Linked DNA regions of Paludisphaera borealis. The protein of the gene in region 1 interacts with the protein of each later gene in a pairwise test. Links are inferred from orthologs where the notes say so. Each region holds a gene or a part of one and is shown on either strand. Other genes may lie near its edges.

Region 1 (9,924 bases):
CCATCAAGACCGCCGCGATCAGCTCCATCACCATGAACCGGGTGAGGGGGACCCCGATGACGGGGATGCGCGGCAGTTCGACCTTCCACTCATACGTGGGAGGCGTCCACCAGGGCAGTTCCAGGTAGTTGTGATCGACGACGTGGTCGAGGGGGTCGTGTGCTGCCATGGTCGAGAACTAGCTCTGAGTCTGAGAAGGATCGTTTCGGCGGCCGGCCCGATACGCCGCGTCGCCTCAACCGGTTTCTTTCCACGTCGATTCAGTCCGGTACGTTCCGGGAGGGCGAGTCTCCGGGCTTTCGCCGGGCCCTCGCCTTCGCCCGCTCGTCGGCCCTCGCGAGCTCGCCGGGCAGGCGGAGCACATGCAGCATGCCGATCGCCATCCCCAGGAGCGCTCCGAGCACCGTCAGCCAGGGCGCCGTGCTCAACCAACGGTCGACCACATGCCCGAGTACGGCCGGCACGCAGAACTCCAGGCCGATCGTCGTCACCCGCGCGCTCCAGTCCAGGCCGACGGACAGCGACGAGCGCGAATCCTGATCATCGATCACGATCGCCTCCCGCTCGCCGTCGATTCCACACACCGCGACGCCGGCCGACGAACCGCCGCGAACGGCGAAACGCATGGGGTTGGACGCGGTAAGCATGGGGGTCTCGGCAGGACTGCCGTCGCACGCACGTACCATTAAGCAGTGCGTCCCAGGCCCTGTCAACCACCCACAGGCAAAGATCGAGAAATTTTTCACAAAGTCGGTCGACTCTCGTGGTCGCACCTGTTTGAGGGCCTTTCCGGCGCGCGTCCGAAAGGGCTTCGAGCCGGCCGTCGGCCGGGGCCGCCCTCTTACTGGCGCATTCGCTCATGCGTGGCTCGTCGCGGCGGCTGGGGGCATGAGCTTATGATCGATCAAAGGGGCGTCGATGCGCCACGTCGTCGGAAGTCGCTTGCTTGTGAAGAAATCGGAATTGACAGTCTCTCTGTCATTGTGGTATCCCGTTTAGCAGCGGGTGCCTGACAGCAGGCGTACATCGGCTCCCGCCACCCCCGATAGGCCTTGAATGAGGGGACCAGCGATGCCACCACGAAGGCTTGAACGAAACGGCTGCGGCTGAGGAAACGGTCTCGACCCATGGAGGGTCGACGGCCGTTTTTTTTTCGTTCGGCGCCCTTCACGGACAGTCGATCTGGTCTGTTGAATCTCTTGTCGACTCAGCTCATCCGGAACACAGGGAGTTTTCCGGATCGGTCCACTCACGGAGGATTCACGCAACCCGTCATCCACCGCTAGGGCGCTCCGTCGCGCGGCTTGCGGTGCTGGAGTGGCTCCGCATGACCGTCGACGCGCTCAAAGATTGTAATAAGAAGCATCTGTCCCAGTTGGCCAAAGAGCGAGGAATCTCGGGCTGGCACGCGATGCGGAAAGACCAGTTGATTCGGGCTCTCTCGGTAACCCGCTCGACCCCGTCGGCTCGCGTCAAGAAAGAACGACCCGCCCCCCGCGCCCCCAAGATCGCCAAGCGCCCCGTGCCGGCGCTGCCCGACGCTCCCGTCGCCCGCCGCGGCGCGGCCGCGCCGTCACTGCCGCTGGCGTGTGCGGCGCCGCACACGCTCGACCACGCGTCGCAGAAAGACCGGATCATCGTCCTGGCCCGCGACCCGTACTGGCTGCACGCCCACTGGGAGCTGAGCCGGACGACGTTGGCCCGGGCCCAGGCCGCTCTCGGCCAGGAATGGCACAGCGCCCAGCCGATCCTCCGACTGATGGACGTGACGAGCGAGGACACGACCAACGCGACCGAACGCCAGCTCCGCGACATCCCGATCCACGGCGGCGTCAACAACTGGTACATCGACGTCCTCAAGCCCCCGAGGTCGTTCCGGATCGACGTCGGCTATCTGTCGCGTCGCGGCAAATTCTACGTCCTGGCCCGGTCGAACATCGTCACGACCCCCAAGGCCGGCGTCACCGACGCTCTTGAGGAGAACTGGGCCAGCGTCCAGCAACAGTTCGAGCGCGTCCAGAACCCCTCCACGATCGGCGCGAACAAGGCGAACAACGCCTCGGTCGACCTCAATGACCTGTTCGACGAGCGGCTCCGCCGCCCGCTGTCGAGTCTCTCGATGCAGAACCTCTCGCTGGGAGCGCTGCCGGGCATCGGCCGGAACTTCCACTTTCAGCTCGACGCGGAATTGATCGTTTATGGGACGACCGAGCCCAACGCCCAGGTGACCTTGCAAGGCGAGTCGGTCCAGCTCCGGCCCGACGGCACGTTCACCGTCCGGTTCAGCCTGCCGGATTCGCGCCAGATCATCCCGGCCGTCGCCTCCAGCGCCGACGGCGTTGAGGAGCGGACGATCGTCCTGGCCGTTGAACGGAACACGAAAGAGCTCGAGCCGATGATCCACGACAGCAACGAGCTGTAAGCCGCGACGTCCTCCCTCGTCGTCCCGGACGCCATGCGTCCACCCGTTCGACACCGACCGCGAGCGTCGCGTTCCTGCCGCGACGCTCGCGGTTCGTCGCGCGCGAGGTTGCCCAAAACGGCGGTCGTGCGTACATTTGAGATGATGGGTGCCGACTGCCCGCTCCTCGCGCGGCGAGCGGCCGACCGTCGATCGGGAACCGAGGGGATTTTCCATTGAGCGAAGACATCAGCGCCGCGCTGGCCGGCTGGGACTTCCACGCCGACGATCTCCAGGTCCGTATGATCGTCGGCGACGACGGCCGCGAGCGGATCCAGATGCGCATCGACCTAGGCGTGCTCCAGATGGAGTGCGAGGGCCGTCCCGACGGCCAGCGTCCCGATGGCTTCGACTCGTTCCTCGACCAGTACGAGGCCCGTCGGAACGAAACGGAAACGGCCGGCGACGAGTTCTCGCTCGAGCCCGACGCCTGCTCGATCCTGATGCGCGAGGGCCTTCAGTATTACCATCGTTACCTGTCGGCCTTCCATCTCCAACTTTACGACATGGTCGCCCGCGACACCGAGCGCAACTTGCGATTGTTCGCGTTCGTCGCCCGCTACGCCTCCCGCCGTCGCGACAAGATCCAGTTCGACCAGTACCGACCTTACGTCGCCATGATGCGGAGCCGCGCCCTCGCCCTCAAGGAGCTCGCTCGCAACGACCACGCCGCGGCCCTTGAAAAGATCGACGACGGAGTCCGGCTGATCCGCGAGTTCCTCGAAGAGTACCACCAGGGCGACCGCGAGGCCGATTGCTCCGAACTCAGCTTCCTGCTCCGCTGGCGGCGCGACGTCCAGCACGACCGCCCCACCGGACCGCTGGAGCGTCTCGAAGAGCAGCTCGAACTTGCCGTCGCGCTCGAGATCTACGAAGAGGCCGCCCGACTCCGTGACCAGATCCGCAAGCTGAAAGGGGCGGAGGCCCCCGAAGCCCCCGGCCTCGGGATGACGGCGACGCAGCCGGGCTCGATCATCCAGGATCAATGAAATCTTGATGTCCGACTCCGACACGCGTGTTCGTGAGGTGGACTTTCATTCACTGAATCGAGACGCTCTCGGCTTGCCTTTTCGGGGTTCGGAAGCTACTATGGAGAAGTTCAGTTTCGGCTGAACAACGCCTCTGCCATGTTCGACAGGGGGCGTACTTTTGGCGAACCAACGTTAAGCCCGTAGGGATCCCATATCGGCCTCTTGAAGCTCTGCTTTCTCGTAGGTCTGCGGCTCCCACCTGAACTGCGGGTTCTCAAAAGCGCCTCAACGGCATTGCGGTGGAGGTTTGATCGGCCCGTGCCCCTCGTTTCGGCGGGGAGTCACGGGCTGTTTCATTTTTCCGGTCAATCGGGGGCGTCGCGTCGTGAAATCCGATCCCGCCGTGAAGGCCTTCAAGAAGGCGCTCCGGATGTCGACGATCCAGGCGATCCGCGACCTTGATCCGGACGTCCGCCGCGCGCAAGAGGCCCTGTTGCTCGACCAGGTCGCCGAGCTTCCCGAGTATCGCGATGCAAAGACCCTGCTCCTGTACGTCAAGGCCTTCGACGAGGAGATCGACACGCTTCCCCTGATCGCGAAGGCGCTCGAAGCCTCGCGGCGGGTGATCTGTCCTCGGGTCGACAAGGTCGCTCACCAGCTTGAGTTGTTTGAGATCGAGGACCTGGAGCGCGACCTGGAACCGGGCGTGCTGGGCATCCCCGAGCCTCGGCGGACCTGTCGAGTGGTCGCCCCCGGCGAGGTCGACTGGGTTCTTGTCCCGGGGGTGGCCTTCGACCTCCGTTGCAACCGGATCGGCCGAGGCGCGGGGCATTACGACCGGTTCCTGCCGGGGGTTCGCCCGAAGGTCGAGACCTGGGCCATCGCGTTCGACTGCCAGATCCTCGACCCGATCCCGGTCGAGTCGCACGACGTTCCGCTCCGCGGAGTGCTCACGCCGGCGGGACGAATCGCCGCTCGGGCGTGAGCCGTGATTGACATTCAATTGGCGGCGATCCACCTGACGGACGGCGGCGACGCGTAGCCGGCGAACTGGTCGGCGATTCCGGCTGACGGGCCGTCGCCTGCGTGAAGGATCACGCGGTAGCCGAACCACGCCGACTCCCCTTTCGGGATCGTGTGTTCGCCTTTTTCGGACAGGCCGAAATCATGCCATCCGAACGGGTTGGCGGCGAACAGGCCGTAGGTCCGAACGTGCCAGGTCGTGGGATAGCGGAAGCTCTGAGGATGGTTGAGGATCGCGATCCCGACCGTCTTGCCGCCGACCGGCCCCGAGTAGTCGACCCAGGGCGAGGGCTTGCCCCACGCCTTGTCGTCTTCAAGCCCCTCGGCGTTGCGGATCTTGCCCCCCGCCTTCTTGGTGACGTCCATGCTGGAGGCGACTCGCACGCCAAACGTCCCTTCCTTCGTGTCGCCCAGCACGAGCGGCCCCTCGGTCGCCTTGAGCTTCACCGCGAAGTCGAGGACGCGCACCGATCGAGTGTTGTAGACGGTCAGCACGCGCTCGTCCTCGCAGACCTTCGCGCCGTCGGGGCCGAGCCAGTCGTCGCGGGTCGTCAGCCGGCCGAGAACGGGCGTCGGCGCCGAGATCGTCCGCTCAGTCTCCTTGATCGTGCCGTGGTTCTTCAGCTCGCTCCAGAAGTCGACGCCGTTGACCAGTCCGTGCGTGAACCAGAACGAACGCTGGTGGGGATGATCTTCGTCCTCTCCTTCGACCTTCTCCATCGGGAAGGCGCGGGTGTACGAATCGCCGGTCGGGCCGACGAGCGGGAACAGGAACGGCTTGGCCCCGACGTCCACGCGGTGGACCGCGAACCGCTTGCCGTCGATCTGGATTTCCAGATTCGGTCCTTGAGGGACGAATGCGACCCCCGCGCCGGGAGAGCCCTTCGCGTCGTCCTTCTTCAAGACGAAGGTCGACGGCCCCGTGAGCGCCGGCAGGACGACGGTCAGGGTCCGCTTGCCGTCCACTGTCGACACAATGGCCGGCGTCGACGCCGCATCCGCTCCGGTCGAGAGTCGGTAAACGCCCTCATCGACGCCGTCGGGCGCCGGCGCGACGATCGGCGTGTCGGCCTGCAAGGAGCCCGACGGCCGGAACGTCAGACTCCAGTCCTTGGCGGACGTCGTGCCGCAAACGGCGAGTCCGATCATTCCGAGGACAACAATGCGAGTCCGTTCATATCTCAGTGATGTTCGCATCGACGTTTTTTCCAGGGTGAACCGAGGAGGCGAGGCCCATCGACGTTCAATGTCCGCCAGCGCGGGGCCCGATGCAAGTACCGAACGCGGCGGGGTCGCGAATCGGAGGTCGCCGAGCGGGCCGAAAGAGGGTCGCAAACCAGAGTGCGGAGAGAGAAAGGAGGTTTCCCGGCATCCATGTTGCATCGTCGGCTTTTTTGTTGAACAGCGCGATCGAACTGGATACAGTGCCAGACGCTCCAGACCAGGCGGCGAGGGTCCCGGGTCGGCCAACAGCCCAGGCGCCGGATTGGAGTGGCGATGCCCTGCGGGGTTCGGCTCGTCCGCTCCCGCGGAGTCGTGCTGTTGGACCACGTTGCGGTCGATCGGTGGAGAGCCTGTTGCAGGCGAATGCAATGGCGAAGAGGCTTTACGTCGGTAATCTCAAGTACTCGGTCACGTCCGAACATCTTCAAGAGATGTTCGAGCAGTTCGGAGCGGTCAGCTCCGCGCAGGTGCTCGGCGATCGCGAGACCGGCCGCAGCCGGGGCTTCGGATTCGTCGAAATGCCCAACGACGACGAGGCGCAAGCGGCGATCGACACGCTCGACGGCCAGGACATCGACGGTCGTCGGCTGACCGTCAATGAAGCGCGTCCGCGCACACCGGGCGGCGGCGGTGGCGGCGGCGGATACCGTGGCGGCGGCTATCGGGGCGGCGGCGGCGACGATTATTAAGGACGTCGGGTCGCCGGGGCTGGACTCAGGCGGTACACTTCCTTCAGGGTCCGGATGTACGGATCGTCGGATCGAGATCGTTCGCCTCGTCGAACGGTCCCGATCGTCCTGACGGGAAGGTGCGTCGGACTTTCAGGGGAGGTCCCTGTCAACGGCGAGCCTCCACTCATCGCATCGTCCCGCGCGAGCCTCATGCTGATGAACGTTACAGCCCAGTCGCGGCAGTCGACTCCCGAAGTTCGCCAAGAGCTTCTGGGACGCATCGAAAACGTGCTGAACGAACGGGTCCGCCCCGGCCTCATCGAGGACGGCGGCGAGGTCCAGGTCGTCAGCATCGACGAAGACCATATCGTCCAGGTCCGCCTGCTTGGGACGTGCCAGGGCTGCGTGTCGTCCGTCGTCACCATGACCATGTTCATCGAGAAGGCCGTCAAGGCCGAGGTCCCGGAAGTCCGGTTCCTGGAAGCGATTCCCTGAGCAGTCCCCGATCGAACTCGACCGGAGCGGAGCAACCCATCGTCGCCGCGCCGGTCGATGAAAGTCCCATGAATCTATCGAGTTGCGACCTCAACGCGGTGCCGACCGCGACGGATCTGGATCCGCCCTGGCTCCGGCCGCGCTCGGCTTACGTCCACATTCCGTTCTGCGCCCATAAATGCGGCTACTGCGATTTCGCCTCGCTGGCGGGTGCCGACCATCTGTCCGAACGGTATCTCGACGCCCTCGAACGCGAGATGCGGATGACGCTGGTCGAGCCCCGACCCGTCGACACGATCTTCATCGGCGGCGGGACCCCGACCCGGCTCGACGCCCCGGCCCTTGGTCGGCTGGCGACGATGGTCCGCCACTGGCTCCCCATGAACCCCGGTGGTGAGTGGACGATCGAGGCGAATCCCGGCACGCTCGACGCCGAAAAGGCCGACGTGATGGCCGAGGCCGGCGTCAACCGGGTCAGCCTGGGCGCGCAGTCGTTTCAGCCCCGGCTGCTGGCGGCACTCGAACGCAACCATGCGCCCGAGGAGGTCGGCAAGGCGGTGGAAATCGTCCGCTCGCGGTTCCCTCGCTGGTCGCTCGACCTGATCTTCGGCGTCCCCGGCTCGACGCTCGACGACTGGCGGGCCGACCTGGAGGCGACCCTCGACCTCGCACCGTCGCATCTTTCGTGCTACGGGCTCGTCTACGAGAAGGGGACGAACCTCTGGAAGCAGCGCGAGAAAGGCGATGTCCAAGAGGTCTGCGAGGAAACCGAGCGGCTGATGTACGAGCACGTCATGGACCGGCTTGAAGCCTCGGGCCTGATGCTCTACGAGATCTCCAACTACGCCCGGCCCGGTCACGAGTCGCGGCATAACCTGGTCTACTGGGCCAACGACGCCTATTACGGGCTCGGCCTGGGCGCGGCGCAGTACCTCGACGGGCTCCGCACGGTGAACACCCGCGAAATGTCGGCCTACCTGAAACGGATCGAGGCCGGAGAGTCGGCGATCGGGCCCAATGAGCGGCTCGAACCCGAGGAGCGCGCGCACGAGACGGCCATGCTCATGCTTCGCCGCACGGTGGTCGGTCTCGATCGCGACGATTTCCGGACCCGAACCGGGTTCGATCTCGACGCTTTGATCGGCCCCGCGATCACCCGGTTCGTCGGCGAAGGCTTGCTCGAGGACAACGGCCGGCGCATCCGGTTGACTCGGGAGGGGCGATTCCTCGCCGACCGTGTTCTCTGCGAGGTCGTTTGAGGCGTCCGGACGATCATCAACCTCGGCGCATCTGATCGGCCCGGGCGGCGAGCTTGATGACGGCGGCGTGGAAGACGCCGCGCGCGTTGGAGCTTGCCGCGCGATAGCTGTCGACGAAGCCGTCGGCCTGGGTCCAGGCCACGACCTCCATGATTTGTTTGGACATGACGTCGAGCAACTCTTCGATCGAAGGCGCGGCCACGTCGATCGGGCCTTGCGAGGCGATGATGCGCGGGTCGACGCCGCCGGCGAAATGGACCTCGTCGGCGATCGGGTTCTTGGTCCTGGCCGCCGGCGCGTCGTCGTCCCACGGGGCAGTCGCCGTGGCGGCGCCGCTCATGCTGCGTCGCCCTTGCTCCGACCCGTCGAGTTCACGCTTGTCACTCGGGGCGTGTTCGTTAGGATCGCGAGGGAGGCCGGCCGTCGTGTAGAGTTTGCCGTCGGAGCCGACACGACCGGGGTTGTTGGGGATCTGCGCGCCTTCAATCAACTGCTTGCGGATCTTGGCGACCAGCTCGCGGGAGACGCCCAGCTCTTCGGCCGTCCGGCGGTCCGACCAGTCGTGGTGGAGCTTGAGTTTGACCTCGACGGCCCGCCGGCGCTCGGTGCGCGTGAGCGGCAGGCCGTGGAACAGGTTGACGCTCGAAACGTAGTCGAGCGCCTCGTTGAACGAGCCGGCGCGGATCTCGACGGGGATGGTCCGCTTGCCGAGCATGACCGCCGCGGCGTGGCGGTGGAAGCCGTCGGCAATGAGCCAGCGTTCGTCGACGCTATAGACCGTGATCGGCGGCAGCCGGTCCCAGGCCTCGGCGTAGCGCTCCACCGTGAAGTCGTCGAGCCGATCTCGGAGGTTGAGATTCGGGTCCAGGACCAAGTCGTCCAATGCCACGTTGCGAATATCCATCGCGGCCGCTCCCACGTTGCTCATGCAAGTCCAAGAACCCTGGCGCGTCAAAGTCGTTCCCTGAGGGACCTTGTTGGCCTATCATCGGCAGGGCTGGAATCGGGCTTGCGATGGTTTTCGGGAAGTCCGCGGTGCGGATGTGGGAGTTGGCGATCATGCGGATTGTCGTGACGGGCGCGAGTGGTCAGATCGGCGCTTACTTGTTAGAGCCGCTGATGAGGACGGGTTGGGACGTGGTCCCCTGGAGCGGCGGCGCCCGGGGCGATTGGGGAACGACCCGACTGCGACCCGTCGACCTGGCCGACCTCGGCGCCGTCGACCGGGCTCTCGTGAACGCCGACCCCGCCGTGATCCTCCACGTAGCGGCGATCAGCGCGGCGGACCAGGTGTCCAAAGACCTCGATCGAGCCCGACTCGTCAACGTGGAAGCAACCCGCCACCTGGCCGATTGGTGTCGCGATCGAGGGCGGCGGATCGTCTTCACGTCGACCGACATGGTCTTCGACGGCGACCGATCGTGGTACACGGAAAGCGACGAGCCGAGTCCGATCCTCGCCTACGGTCGGACCAAACACGAGGCCGAAGCCGAGGTCGTCCGAACGCCGGGCGGCGTGGCGGCTCGGCTGTCGCTGCTGTACGGACCGTCGCGATGTGGTCGCGAGGGCTTCTTCGATCGCGCCGTGGCGGCCCTCCGCGCCGGGCGTTCGCAGACCTTCTTTCACGACGAGCACCGCACGCCGCTCGACTACCGGACGGCGGCGGAAGTTCTCGTCGCACTCACCGACGCCGATTTCGAGGGCGTCGTCCACGTCGGCGGTCGCGATCGGCTGAGTCGGTTCGCGTTCATGTCGCGCATCGCCCGGGCGCTCGGCCTCGACGAGTCGCTCATCGCCGCGAACAGCCGGGCTGAGGCCGT
Region 2 (9,939 bases), 1.4 Mb from region 1 along the record:
CGTCGTCCCCGGCGTGTTCGCACTCGATCCCTACAACCCCGGAGTCCCGCTGGGACCAACCCTGGGAGGCGGGGATTACCCCGGGTCGATGGGGGGCAACCGCGGGCCCACCCCGCGGCTGATGACCTTCACGTACCAGAACGTCGAGGTCCTGGGCGCCCTCGTCAAGCTGACCGAGCAGGACTTCGGCTACGACGTCGACCAGTGGCGGCAGTGGGTGGCCCGGTCGTTCAACCCCCGGCCCAACCCGGTCCGCCGAGTCCCCCAGCCCTGATCCGATCGTGACGATTCTTCGAGACGAAATTTGCAGGCCTATCGCCGGGAGTGATGCGTTGACCGAGGCGGAAAGGGATTTCGACGCCGAGCGAGGACGACTGATTCGCGAGGTGCGCCAGCGGCTGGAATCGCTGGCCAGGGCCGGAGCCACGAACCTGCCGCGAGTCGAGGTCGAGGTCGTCTCGACCGTCGTCCGCGAACGCGAAGCGCCGGCTCCGGCGGCGGTCGTCGCCGTCGCCGTCGAGAGCCCGCCGATCGCCCGGCCCCGGCCGATCGAGCCGGTCGCGGCGCCCAAGCCGAGTCCGCCGCCGGCGCCGAAGCCGCTTCCGGTCTTGCCGGCGCGGTCGTTGTTCGACGATTCGGGGCTCGCCGCGCCGGTGGTTCCGCCGGAGGAGCGTCCCGCGCTGCTGGCGGCCCTCGCCGAGCAGGTGGCCGGCTGTCGCAAGTGCCCGCACCTGGCGGCGACGCGGACCCAGACGGTCTTCGCCGACGGCAGCCCGACGGCCCGGCTGATGTTCATCGGCGAGGCCCCCGGCGCCGACGAGGACCGGACCGGCGTCCCGTTCATCGGCAAGGCCGGGCAGTTGCTCACCGACATGATCACCAAGGGGATGGGCCTGGGTCGCCAGGACGTCTACATCGCCAACATCCTCAAGTGCCGGCCGCCCGAGAACCGCGACCCGACCCCCGAGGAGTCGGCGAACTGCTTCCCTTACCTCGAACGCCAGATCGAGATCGTCCGGCCCGAGTTCATCTGCCTGCTGGGGCGGATCGCCACGAGCACCCTCCTGCACACCGCCCTGAGCATGAGCCGACTGCGCGGCAGGTGGCATCGCGTCCATGGCGTGCCGACGATCGCCACGTATCACCCCGCATACCTGCTCCGCAACCCGGCCGCCAAGAAAGACGCCTGGGAAGACTTGCAAATGCTCATGCGAGCCATGGGGTTGGCTGTCCCGAAGCGGAAAGGTCCGGCCGAGTGAGCGGCGGTCACGACGCGCCGGCGAGGCGCTCGAATTCGGGTTCGTCGAGGATCGTGACGCCGAGCTTCCGGGCGTTGTCGAGCTTCTTCCCCGCGTCGGCGCCGGCGAGGACGTAGGTCGTCGACTTGGAGACCGAGCCGGTGACCTTGCCGCCGAGGCTCTTGATCAAGACCTCGGCTTCCGGCCGGGTGCGTTTGGGGAGGGTTCCGGTCAGCACGAACGTCTTGCCGGCGAACGGCAAATCGGCGGAGTTCGCGGTCGGCGGCTGGTACGGCTGGGGGTCGACGCCCACAGCGCCAAGCTGGTCGAGAAGCTGATGATGGTCAGGGTCCTGGAAGAACTCGTGGACGCTGGCCGCGACGACCTGGCCGAGCCCGGGGATCGCCTCCAGGTCGGCGAGCGTCGCGTTGCGGACGTCGGCGAGCGTCGGGAAGCGGGCCGCCAGCAGTTCGGCCGTCCGCACGCCGACGTGGCGGATCGCCAGCCCGGTGAGGAAGCGGTCGAGCGTCCGGCTCTTGCTCCGCTCGATCCCCGCGATCAGGTTCTCGGCCGACTTCTCGCCCATGCGTTCGAGGTCCGCCAGCGTCGGCGCGTCGAGCCGGTACAGGTCGACGAAAGAGCGAACGAGCCCCGACGACACGAGCTGCTCGACGAGCTTTTCGCCCAGGCCGTCGATGTCGAGCGAGTCGCGGTGCGCGTACTGGCGAAGCCTCCCCTTGAGCTGCTCGGTGCAAGCGGAAGGGGGGTTCGAGCAACGGTAGTCGACCTCGCCGGGGTCGCGGACGACCGGCGCGCCGCAGTTCGGGCAGTGCTCGGGGAAGTAGTACGGGACCTCGTCGCCGGTGCGGGCGTCCTTCTCGACGCGGACGACCTGGGGGATGATCTCGCCGGCCTTCTGGACGACCACGGCGTCGCCGACCCGGACGTCCTTGCGGGCGATCTCGTCGGCGTTGTGGAGCGTCGCCCGCTTGACCGTCGTGCCGGCGAGCCGGACCGGGACCAGCTCGGCGACGGGCGTCAGCTTGCCGGTCTTGCCGACCTGCACGGTGATCGCCACAATCTTCGTGATCGCCTGCTCGGCCTCGTACTTGAAGGCGATCGACCACCTCGGGCTCTTGGTCCGCGCCCCCAGCCGCCGCCGCTGGTTGAGGTCGTCGACCTTGATCACCAGGCCGTCGGTCTGGAAGTCGAGCGTGTTCCGCTTCGTCTCCCATTCCTGGGCGTGCTCGATGACCTGGTCGATCGCGTCGTACCGCTTCATGTGGGAGCTGACGGGGATTCCCAGCGCCTTGACCTTCTTGACGAGATCGAAATACGAGGGGTCGTCGATGCCTTGATACTCGCCGAGGCCGTGCGACACGAACCGGAGCCGGCGCTGGCCGCAGATCTTCGGGTCGAGCAGCTTGAGCGAGCCGGCCGTGGAGTTCCTCGGGTTCTCGAACGGCTTCTCCCCGGCCTCCTTGCGCAGCGCGTTGATGCGGGCCAGCTCGGCATTGGTCATGAAGACCTCGCCGCGGACTTCGAGCAGGTCGGGCGCGTCGCCTTTCAAGGCCAGGGGGATCTCGCGGACAGTACGGAGGTTGGCGGTGACGTCGTCGCCGCGCTCACCGTCGCCCCGGGTCGCGCCCTGGACGAACTTGCCGTGCTCGTAGCGGACCGAGACCGCGACGCCGTCGACCTTCAACTCGACGACGTACTTCACGACCTCGTCGGCGTTCAACCCGCGACGAACGCGGGCGTCCCACTCGCGGATCTCGTCGTAGCTGTAGGTGTTGTCGATCGAGAGCATGGGCACGGTGTGCGCCACGGTCTCGAACTGGGCGAGCGGCGAGCCGCCGACGCGCTGGGTGGGGCTGTCGGGCGTGACCAGCTCGGGGTGTTCGGCCTCGATCTCGGTCAGCCGAGCCATCAGTCGGTCGAACTCGCGGTCGCTGATCTCGGGGGCGGCTTCGAGATAGTAAAGCCGGTTGTGCCGCTCGATCTCGGCGCGGAGGTTCTCGATCTCTTTGCTCAGATCCTTTGAAGCCATCGGCGGGCCTCCCTTCCGTGGATCAGCTCTCAATCGCGGTTTTCGGTCGGGTCGCGCGGTCGGCCTCCGACTTGACGCGGCCGCGCGCTAGCCGCGCCCGCCGCGCTTGCGTCGTTCCGTGTACCAGCGGTCGGTGGCCATCATCACGACGCCGGTGGCGAACATGACGAGGAATTCGATGGTCATCACGAGCGGCCCGTTACGGTCGAACCACAGCGCGACCCGGCGTGAGCGTTCGCTCGCCGGGACGTTCGCCGGATCCAGGGCGAAGCCGCTCACCAGGTAGGCCAGGGCCGTGACCACGAAGATCGTGCTCACGGCCACCAGGGCCAGATAGAACGGGTTCGTGAGGATCTCGTTCCTGCGATACGTTCGAGCCATGGGATCACGATCGTCGGAGAAGAGATGCGGAGCGCGCTCAGGCGCCGTCGAAGACCCACTGGGCACCGGCCACGGTGTAGTCGACGACCTCGCCGGGCTTGAACCAGAGGGCGATCTCGCGCGTGGCCGACTCGGGGCTGTCGCTGCCGTGGACGAGGTTGTTCTGCTTGCTGATCGAGAAATCGCCGCGGATCGTCCCGGGCGCGGCGGCGACGCCGTTGGTCGCTCCGAGCATCGACCGCACGACGCTGATCGCTTCGTTGCCTTCGAGCACGCCGACCACGACCGGCCCGCCCGTGATGAAGTCGATCAGCCCCTCGAAGAACGGCTTGCCCGCGTGCTCGGCGTAGTGCTTCTCGCCCAGCGCCCGATCGACCTGGATCAGCTTGAGCGCGGCGATCCGCAGGCCCTTGGCCTCGAACCGGGCGATGATCTCGCCGGCCAGCCGTCGTTGAACGCAATCGGGCTTAAGGATGATCAAAGTTTTCTGCATGAAAGGAAACTCGTACTCGTAGCGGGATGCGTTGAAATTGAAGTTGAAACCGAGGCCGAGGGCCGATGTCGGACCACATCGCCCGCCGTTCCGGCCCGCCGTCGTCGCTTTTTTCCGTGTCGTAGTCTATTCGGCCCGATGCGGATCGTGCAACGCCGTCCCCGCCGGCTGAACGACGGACCAGGCGAGTTCCTCGTACGATTCGGGTTCGAGCCGCCAGACCCGGACGTCCGGCGGCTCGGTGAGCAGCGAGACGATGATCCGGGGGACGGCCCCGTAGTGGTTCTCGCGAAGATCGGTGGCGCTCGGGACGGCCGCCCACCGCGGGTGGGAGTGATAGATGGCCAGGATCTCGGCCCCGCGCCGGCGGAGGTCGACGACCGCGGCGATCAGGTCGCGGGGGTCGGCGTCGTAGCGGGTCGGGCTGGCGGCGGCGTTGCGGAGCGGGTGGAACGACGAGACGCGCGGGGGCTCGCCCCCCAGCAGGCCGCAGCATTCGAGGGGGGCCTCGCGCTGGCAGTGCGCGACCATGGCTTCGACGACGTCGGCGGGGATCTCCAGCGGCGCCGCGAAGCCTTCAGGGCGATACGAGGGCGTTCCCAACGGGCTCAGGCCTCGGGGAAGAGAGGGGTCGAGAGGTAGCGTTCGCCGAGGTCGGGCAGGAGGACCACGACGAGCTTGCCGGCGTTCTCGGGACGCCGCGCCACGGCGATCGCTCCGAACGCGGCGGCGCCGCTGGAGATCCCGCAGAGCATGCCTTCTTCGCGGGCGAGGCGGCGCGTCATCTCGAACGCGTCGTCGTCGCGGACGGCGACCACGTCGTCAATGACGTCCATGTTGAGGGCGTCGGGGATGAACCCCGCGCCAAGGCCCTGGATCTTGTGCTGCCCCGGACGGAGCGGCTCGTGCCGCCGCTTCTGTTCGATGACCGGCGAGTTGGTCGGCTCGACGGCGATGATCTGGACCGATGGCTTGCGGCTCTTGAGCACCTCGCCGACGCCGGTGATCGTTCCGCCCGTCCCCACGCCGGCGACGAAGACGTCGACCTTGCCGTCGGTGTCGCGCCAGATTTCCTCGGCCGTGGTGCGGCGGTGGATCGCGGGGTTGGCGGGGTTCTTGAACTGCTGGGGCATGAACGAGTTAGGCGTGCTCTTGAGCAGCTCCTCGGCCTTGCGGACCGCGCCCGGCATGCCCTCGGCGGCGGGGGTCAGGATGATCTCGGCGCCGAACGCCTTGATCAACCGGCGGCGCTCGAGGCTCATGCTTTCCGGCATGGTGACGACGAGCCGGTACCCTCGAGCGGCGCAGGTGAAGGCCAGCGCGATGCCCGTGTTGCCGCTGGTCGCCTCGATCACGACGGTGTCTTTCGTGACCTTGCCTTCAGCCTCGGCCGCGTCGATCATCGCCACTCCGATCCGGTCCTTCACCGACCAGAGCGGATTGAAATTCTCCATCTTCGCCACCACCTCGGCCTTGCTGCCGTCGGTGACTTTTCGGAGACGGATCAGGGGCGTGCCGCCGATCGTCTGCGTGATGTCGTCGTAGATCCGACCGCGCGACGCCACATCCGACCCATCTTTCATGATCGTTCCTCCCAAGACCCGTATTTTTTCGTTCGCCCCGCGCCGCGTGAAGTTCGGTCTTAATCCGTCGATGGATGCACGTGGCCGGCGTTGGATTTCCTACCATCCTAGGGTACAAGCCGTTCGGCCACAAGCTTGGAACACGCACCCCGCCGCTTTGATTTTCCCTCGCGCGGAGGACGATCCGGCGGAGGGTGGTTGAGCGGCTTCCCACCGGGCGGAATCGCTTCCATAATAAATAAAAGCGTCGATCGGACGAAGATCCCGACGAGCCCTCATCATGCGGAACGGAAATCGGGCCGGATCGGGGTCCGGATCGACGGTCGTCGCCCCGCGCGGATCGCGAGCATCGGGAGCTGTTGACATGTCTGAAGGTCTGAAACGCGTCTACGGGATCGACCTGGGCACGACGTACTCGGCGATCGCGTACGTGGACGAGCACGGCAAATCGGTCGTCGTACCGAACCAGGAGAGCGAGCGGATCACGCCGTCGGTGGTCCTGTTCGACGGCGAGTCCGTCATCGTCGGCAACACGGCGAAGGAGTCGTCGAAGATCGAGCCCCACCGCGTGGTCTCGCGGATCAAGCAGCACATGGGCGATCCGAATTTCGTCTTCGATCACGACGGCCAATCGTACAGTCCGGAAGACATCTCGTCGTTCATCCTCCGCAAGATCGTGGGCGACGCCGAGCTGGCGCTGGGCGAGACGATCACCGACGTCGTCGTCACCTGCCCGGCGTACTTCGGCACGCCCGAGCGCGAGGCGACGGCCAACGCCGGCCGGCTCGCCGGTCTCAACGTCCGGGCGATCCTCAACGAGCCGACCGCCGCCGCCGTCGCCTACGGGCTCGAACAGGGCGAAGATCAGACGGTTCTGGTCTACGACCTCGGCGGCGGCACGTTCGACGTCACCATGATCGACATCAAGGACCGCCTGATCCGCGTCATCTGCACCGGCGGCGACCATCGCCTGGGGGGGACGCTCTGGGACGAGGCGATCGTGATGTACCTCGCCGAGCAATTCCGCGAGCAGACCGGCGAAACGTCCGACCCGCTCGACGACCCCGAGGTGCTAAACGACCTGTTCCTCCAGGCCGAGCGCGGCAAGAAGACGCTCACCCAGCGTGAGAAGGCGCCGTTCCGCGTGACCCACGCCGGCAAGCAGGCCCGCGTCGAACTCGACCGGGCCAAGTTCGAGGAAGTCACCAAGCACCTGATCGACCGCACGCTCGAATTGACGCATGAGATGCTGACCGACGCCCGGGCCAAGGGGCACGACCGGTTCGACAAGATCATCCTGGTCGGCGGCTCGACCCGCATGCCGCAAGTCCACAGCCGCCTCGTGGCCGAGTTCAACCTCGAACCCGAGACCTTCGACCCCGACGAGGCCGTGGCCAAAGGCGCGGCGCTCTTCGGCCTCAAGGAATCGCTTCAGGAAGGCGTGCAGGAGATGCTCGCCGGCCGCGACGGCGAATCGGACGACGACGACCGCCCCTTCGACCTGAGCGCGGTCCCCGAGGAAGAGGTCGCGTTGGCCCTCGACAGCCTGGAGCGGCAGCTCGGCTTCACCCTCACCGGGCCGGTGCGCGAGCTGGTCGGCACGCGGATCGTCAACGTCCTGTCCAAGAGCCTCGGCGTCGTCGCCCGCGACGAGGCCAGCCGCGAGGTCGTCGTCTACATGCTGCCGCGCAACACCGAAGTGCCGTTCGAACGCGCGACCGATTTCGGCACCGACTCCAACGACCAGGCGGCCGTCGACATCCGCGTGATGGCCGGCGAGCGCGACAGCGCCGAGCCGACCGACTGCCAGGAAGTCGGCGTCGCCACGCTCAACCTCCCCGAGAAGCTGCCGGCCCGCAGCCCGATCCGCGTCAAGTTCGCCATCAACCGCGACGGCCGCCTCAACGTCACCGCCGTCGACCTGACCGCCGGCGGCTCGATCGACGTCGAATTCCAGACCGAAGCCGTCATGGACTCCGCCGAAGTCGACGAACGCTCGACGGCGCTCCGGCTCTTGACCGTGTCGTGAAAGGAGGACGCAAGATGGCCACGGCCGCACCTGCGAAGCTTCAGGGAACCGCCCAGAGGTTCGTGCTTCACGACATTTCCTGGGAGGACTATCAGACCTTCTTGAAAGTCTTGGAAGATCGCCCGATCCGCTTGACTTACGATCATGGGACGCTGGAACTGATGACGCCACTCCCGATTCACGAGCGGTATAAATCCTTATTCACCCGGATGATCGAGAGTCTCGCGGATGAATTGGAGATCGACTATTACAGCTTCGGGTCGATGACGCTTCCGAGCAAACTCCTCGAATGCGGTCTCGAGCCCGACGCCTGCTTCCACATCGCCAGCGCCGGCAAGGTGGGCGACTGGAAGCAGTACGATGCGGAAGTCGGCCCCCCTCCCGACCTCGCCGTGGAGATCGACGTGACGAGCGACTCGCGACCTCGACTGGGAATCTACACGGCGCTGAAGATTCCCGAAGTCTGGCGATTCGACGGCGAGAAGCTCTCGGTGCTGATCCTTCGAAACGACAAATACGTCCCTTCCAAAAAGAGCCTCTCCTTCCCCCTCGTGCCGACGGACGCACTCGCCGGGTTCGTTCAAAACTACGGCGACGGCACGGACAGGGCCTGGGCCAAGGCGTTCCGAAGCTGGGTCCGCGAGACGATTCTGCCACGGGTTCCGAACGATCGCGAGGAGGATGCGACATGACCACGGCCGCACCTGCGAAGCTTCAGGGAACCGCCCAGAGATTCGTGCTTCATGACATTTCCTGGGAGGACTATCAGACCTTCTTGAAAGTCCTGGAAGATCGCCCGATCCGCCTGACTTACGATCAAGGGACGTTGGAACTGATGACGCCCCTCTCCCTTCACGAACGCTACAAAACCTTGATCGGTCGGATGATCGATATCATGACCTTGGAATCGAGAACAAGCGTTGTAGGTGTGGGGTCAACGACGCTCAACCGCAAGCGATTGAAGCGCGGTCTAGAGCCCGATCAGTGCTATTACTTTTCCAACGCCGGCAAAGTCGCCGACTGGGCGCGGGTCGATCTCGACGTCGACCCGCCTCCCGACCTGGCGATCGAGATCGACGTCACCAGCGACTCGCGGCATCGCCTTGGCATTTGCGCCGCCTTGAAGATCCCCGAAGTCTGGCGATTCGACGGCGACCGCCAGGACGTGCTCCAGCTTCAAGATCCAGGGACTTACCAGGTCGTTCCGCGAAGCGGGATCTTCCCGTTCGTGCCCATGGAGGAAATCGGGCGATTCCTCCGTCAATATTCGATCGGCGACGACACCCCTTGGGCCGTAGCCTTCCAAGAGTGGTTCCGCGAGACGATTCTGCCGCGTGTTCAAAACGACCGCGAGGGCGAGTGAGGACGCGACATGGCGAGCTTCGTCGGGATCGACCTGGGGACGACCAACTCGGTGGTGGCGCGTCGGAATGCGTATGGCAGGCCGGAGGTGATCGCCAATCGCGAGGGGGCGAACATCACGCCGTCGGTGATCTACTTCGGCGTCGATCCGCCGGTGGTCGGGCAGGAGGCCAAGGAATGGGCGCGGCTGGGGGACGCCGAGATCGCCAGCTTCTTCAAGCCGCACATGGGGAGCCCGCTCTACCAGCTTGAGTTCCACGGCAAGACTTACTCGGCGGCCGACCTCGCGGCGATCGTGCTCAAGAAGCTCAAGGACGACGCGGAAGCGGCGATCGGCGACGAGATCGACCGGGCCGTGATCACCGTGCCGGCGTACTTCGGCGACGCCCAGCGGAAGGCGACCATCGCCGCCGGGAACGCCGCCGGGCTCGAAGTGCTGCGGATCATCAACGAGCCCACCGCGGCGACCCTCGCCTACGGTCTGAACAAGCCTGGCGCCGAGGACGAGACGGTCCTGATCTACGACCTCGGCGGCGGCACGTTCGACGTCACCGTCGCCCGGATCACGGCCGACGACATCGCCGTGCTGGCCACGGCCGGCGACCACGACCTGGGAGGCAAGAACTGGGACGACCGCATCGCCACCTTCCTGGCCGAGCAGTTCGCGGCCGAGACCGGCTTCGACCCGCTCGACGACCCCGTCGCCTTGAACGAAGTCCTCGTCCGCAGCGAACAGGCCAAGTGGGCGCTCTCGGAACGATCCTCGACCCGCGTCACCCTTCAACTCGGCGCCCAGCGCAAGA

What was found.
Region 2: the proteins of BSF38_RS07615 (region 1) and ndk interact in binary tests that used the Escherichia coli proteins (3 or more experiments, as listed by UniProt). The link is inferred for Paludisphaera borealis from one-to-one orthologs.

What each region holds. Positions count from the first base shown.
Region 1 is NZ_CP019082.1:1,930,876-1,940,799, reverse strand. Bases 2,727-5,617 are described here. They hold BSF38_RS07615 (5-formyltetrahydrofolate cyclo-ligase), read left to right. Parts: upstream 2,727-3,817; coding sequence 3,818-4,417; downstream 4,418-5,617. Other genes in these bases: BSF38_RS07610 (DUF6807 domain-containing protein), read right to left, coding at 4,432-5,604; BSF38_RS07620 (UvrB/UvrC motif-containing protein), read left to right, coding at 2,727-3,450. Outside these bases: atpB (F0F1 ATP synthase subunit A), read right to left, coding at 1-169; BSF38_RS07630 (AtpZ/AtpI family protein), read right to left, coding at 261-647; BSF38_RS07625 (DUF4912 domain-containing protein), read left to right, coding at 1,328-2,422; more of BSF38_RS07620, read left to right, coding at 2,638-2,726; BSF38_RS07605 (RNA recognition motif domain-containing protein), read left to right, coding at 6,048-6,368; BSF38_RS07600 (NifU family protein), read left to right, coding at 6,567-6,845; radical SAM family heme chaperone HemW, read left to right, coding at 6,914-8,104; BSF38_RS07590 (ParB/RepB/Spo0J family partition protein), read right to left, coding at 8,121-9,008; BSF38_RS07585 (SDR family oxidoreductase), read left to right, coding at 9,164-9,924. UniProt on the Escherichia coli protein: Involved in the removal of 5-formyltetrahydrofolate.
Region 2 is NZ_CP019082.1:558,484-568,422, reverse strand. Bases 2,435-5,340 are described here. They hold ndk (nucleoside-diphosphate kinase), read right to left. Parts: upstream 4,163-5,340; coding sequence 3,707-4,162; downstream 2,435-3,706. Other genes in these bases: cysK (cysteine synthase A), read right to left, coding at 4,771-5,340; BSF38_RS02185 (M67 family metallopeptidase), read right to left, coding at 4,289-4,765; BSF38_RS02195 (hypothetical protein), read right to left, coding at 3,376-3,669; ligA (NAD-dependent DNA ligase LigA), read right to left, coding at 2,435-3,288. In the rest of the region: BSF38_RS02210 (HEAT repeat domain-containing protein), read left to right, coding at 1-274; BSF38_RS02205 (uracil-DNA glycosylase), read left to right, coding at 333-1,259; more of ligA, read right to left, coding at 1,267-2,434; more of cysK, read right to left, coding at 5,341-5,745; BSF38_RS02175 (Hsp70 family protein), read left to right, coding at 6,110-7,774; BSF38_RS02170 (Uma2 family endonuclease), read left to right, coding at 7,789-8,466; BSF38_RS02165 (Uma2 family endonuclease), read left to right, coding at 8,463-9,137; BSF38_RS02160 (Hsp70 family protein), read left to right, coding at 9,147-9,939. UniProt on the Escherichia coli protein: Major role in the synthesis of nucleoside triphosphates other than ATP. The ATP gamma phosphate is transferred to the NDP beta phosphate via a ping-pong mechanism, using a phosphorylated active-site intermediate.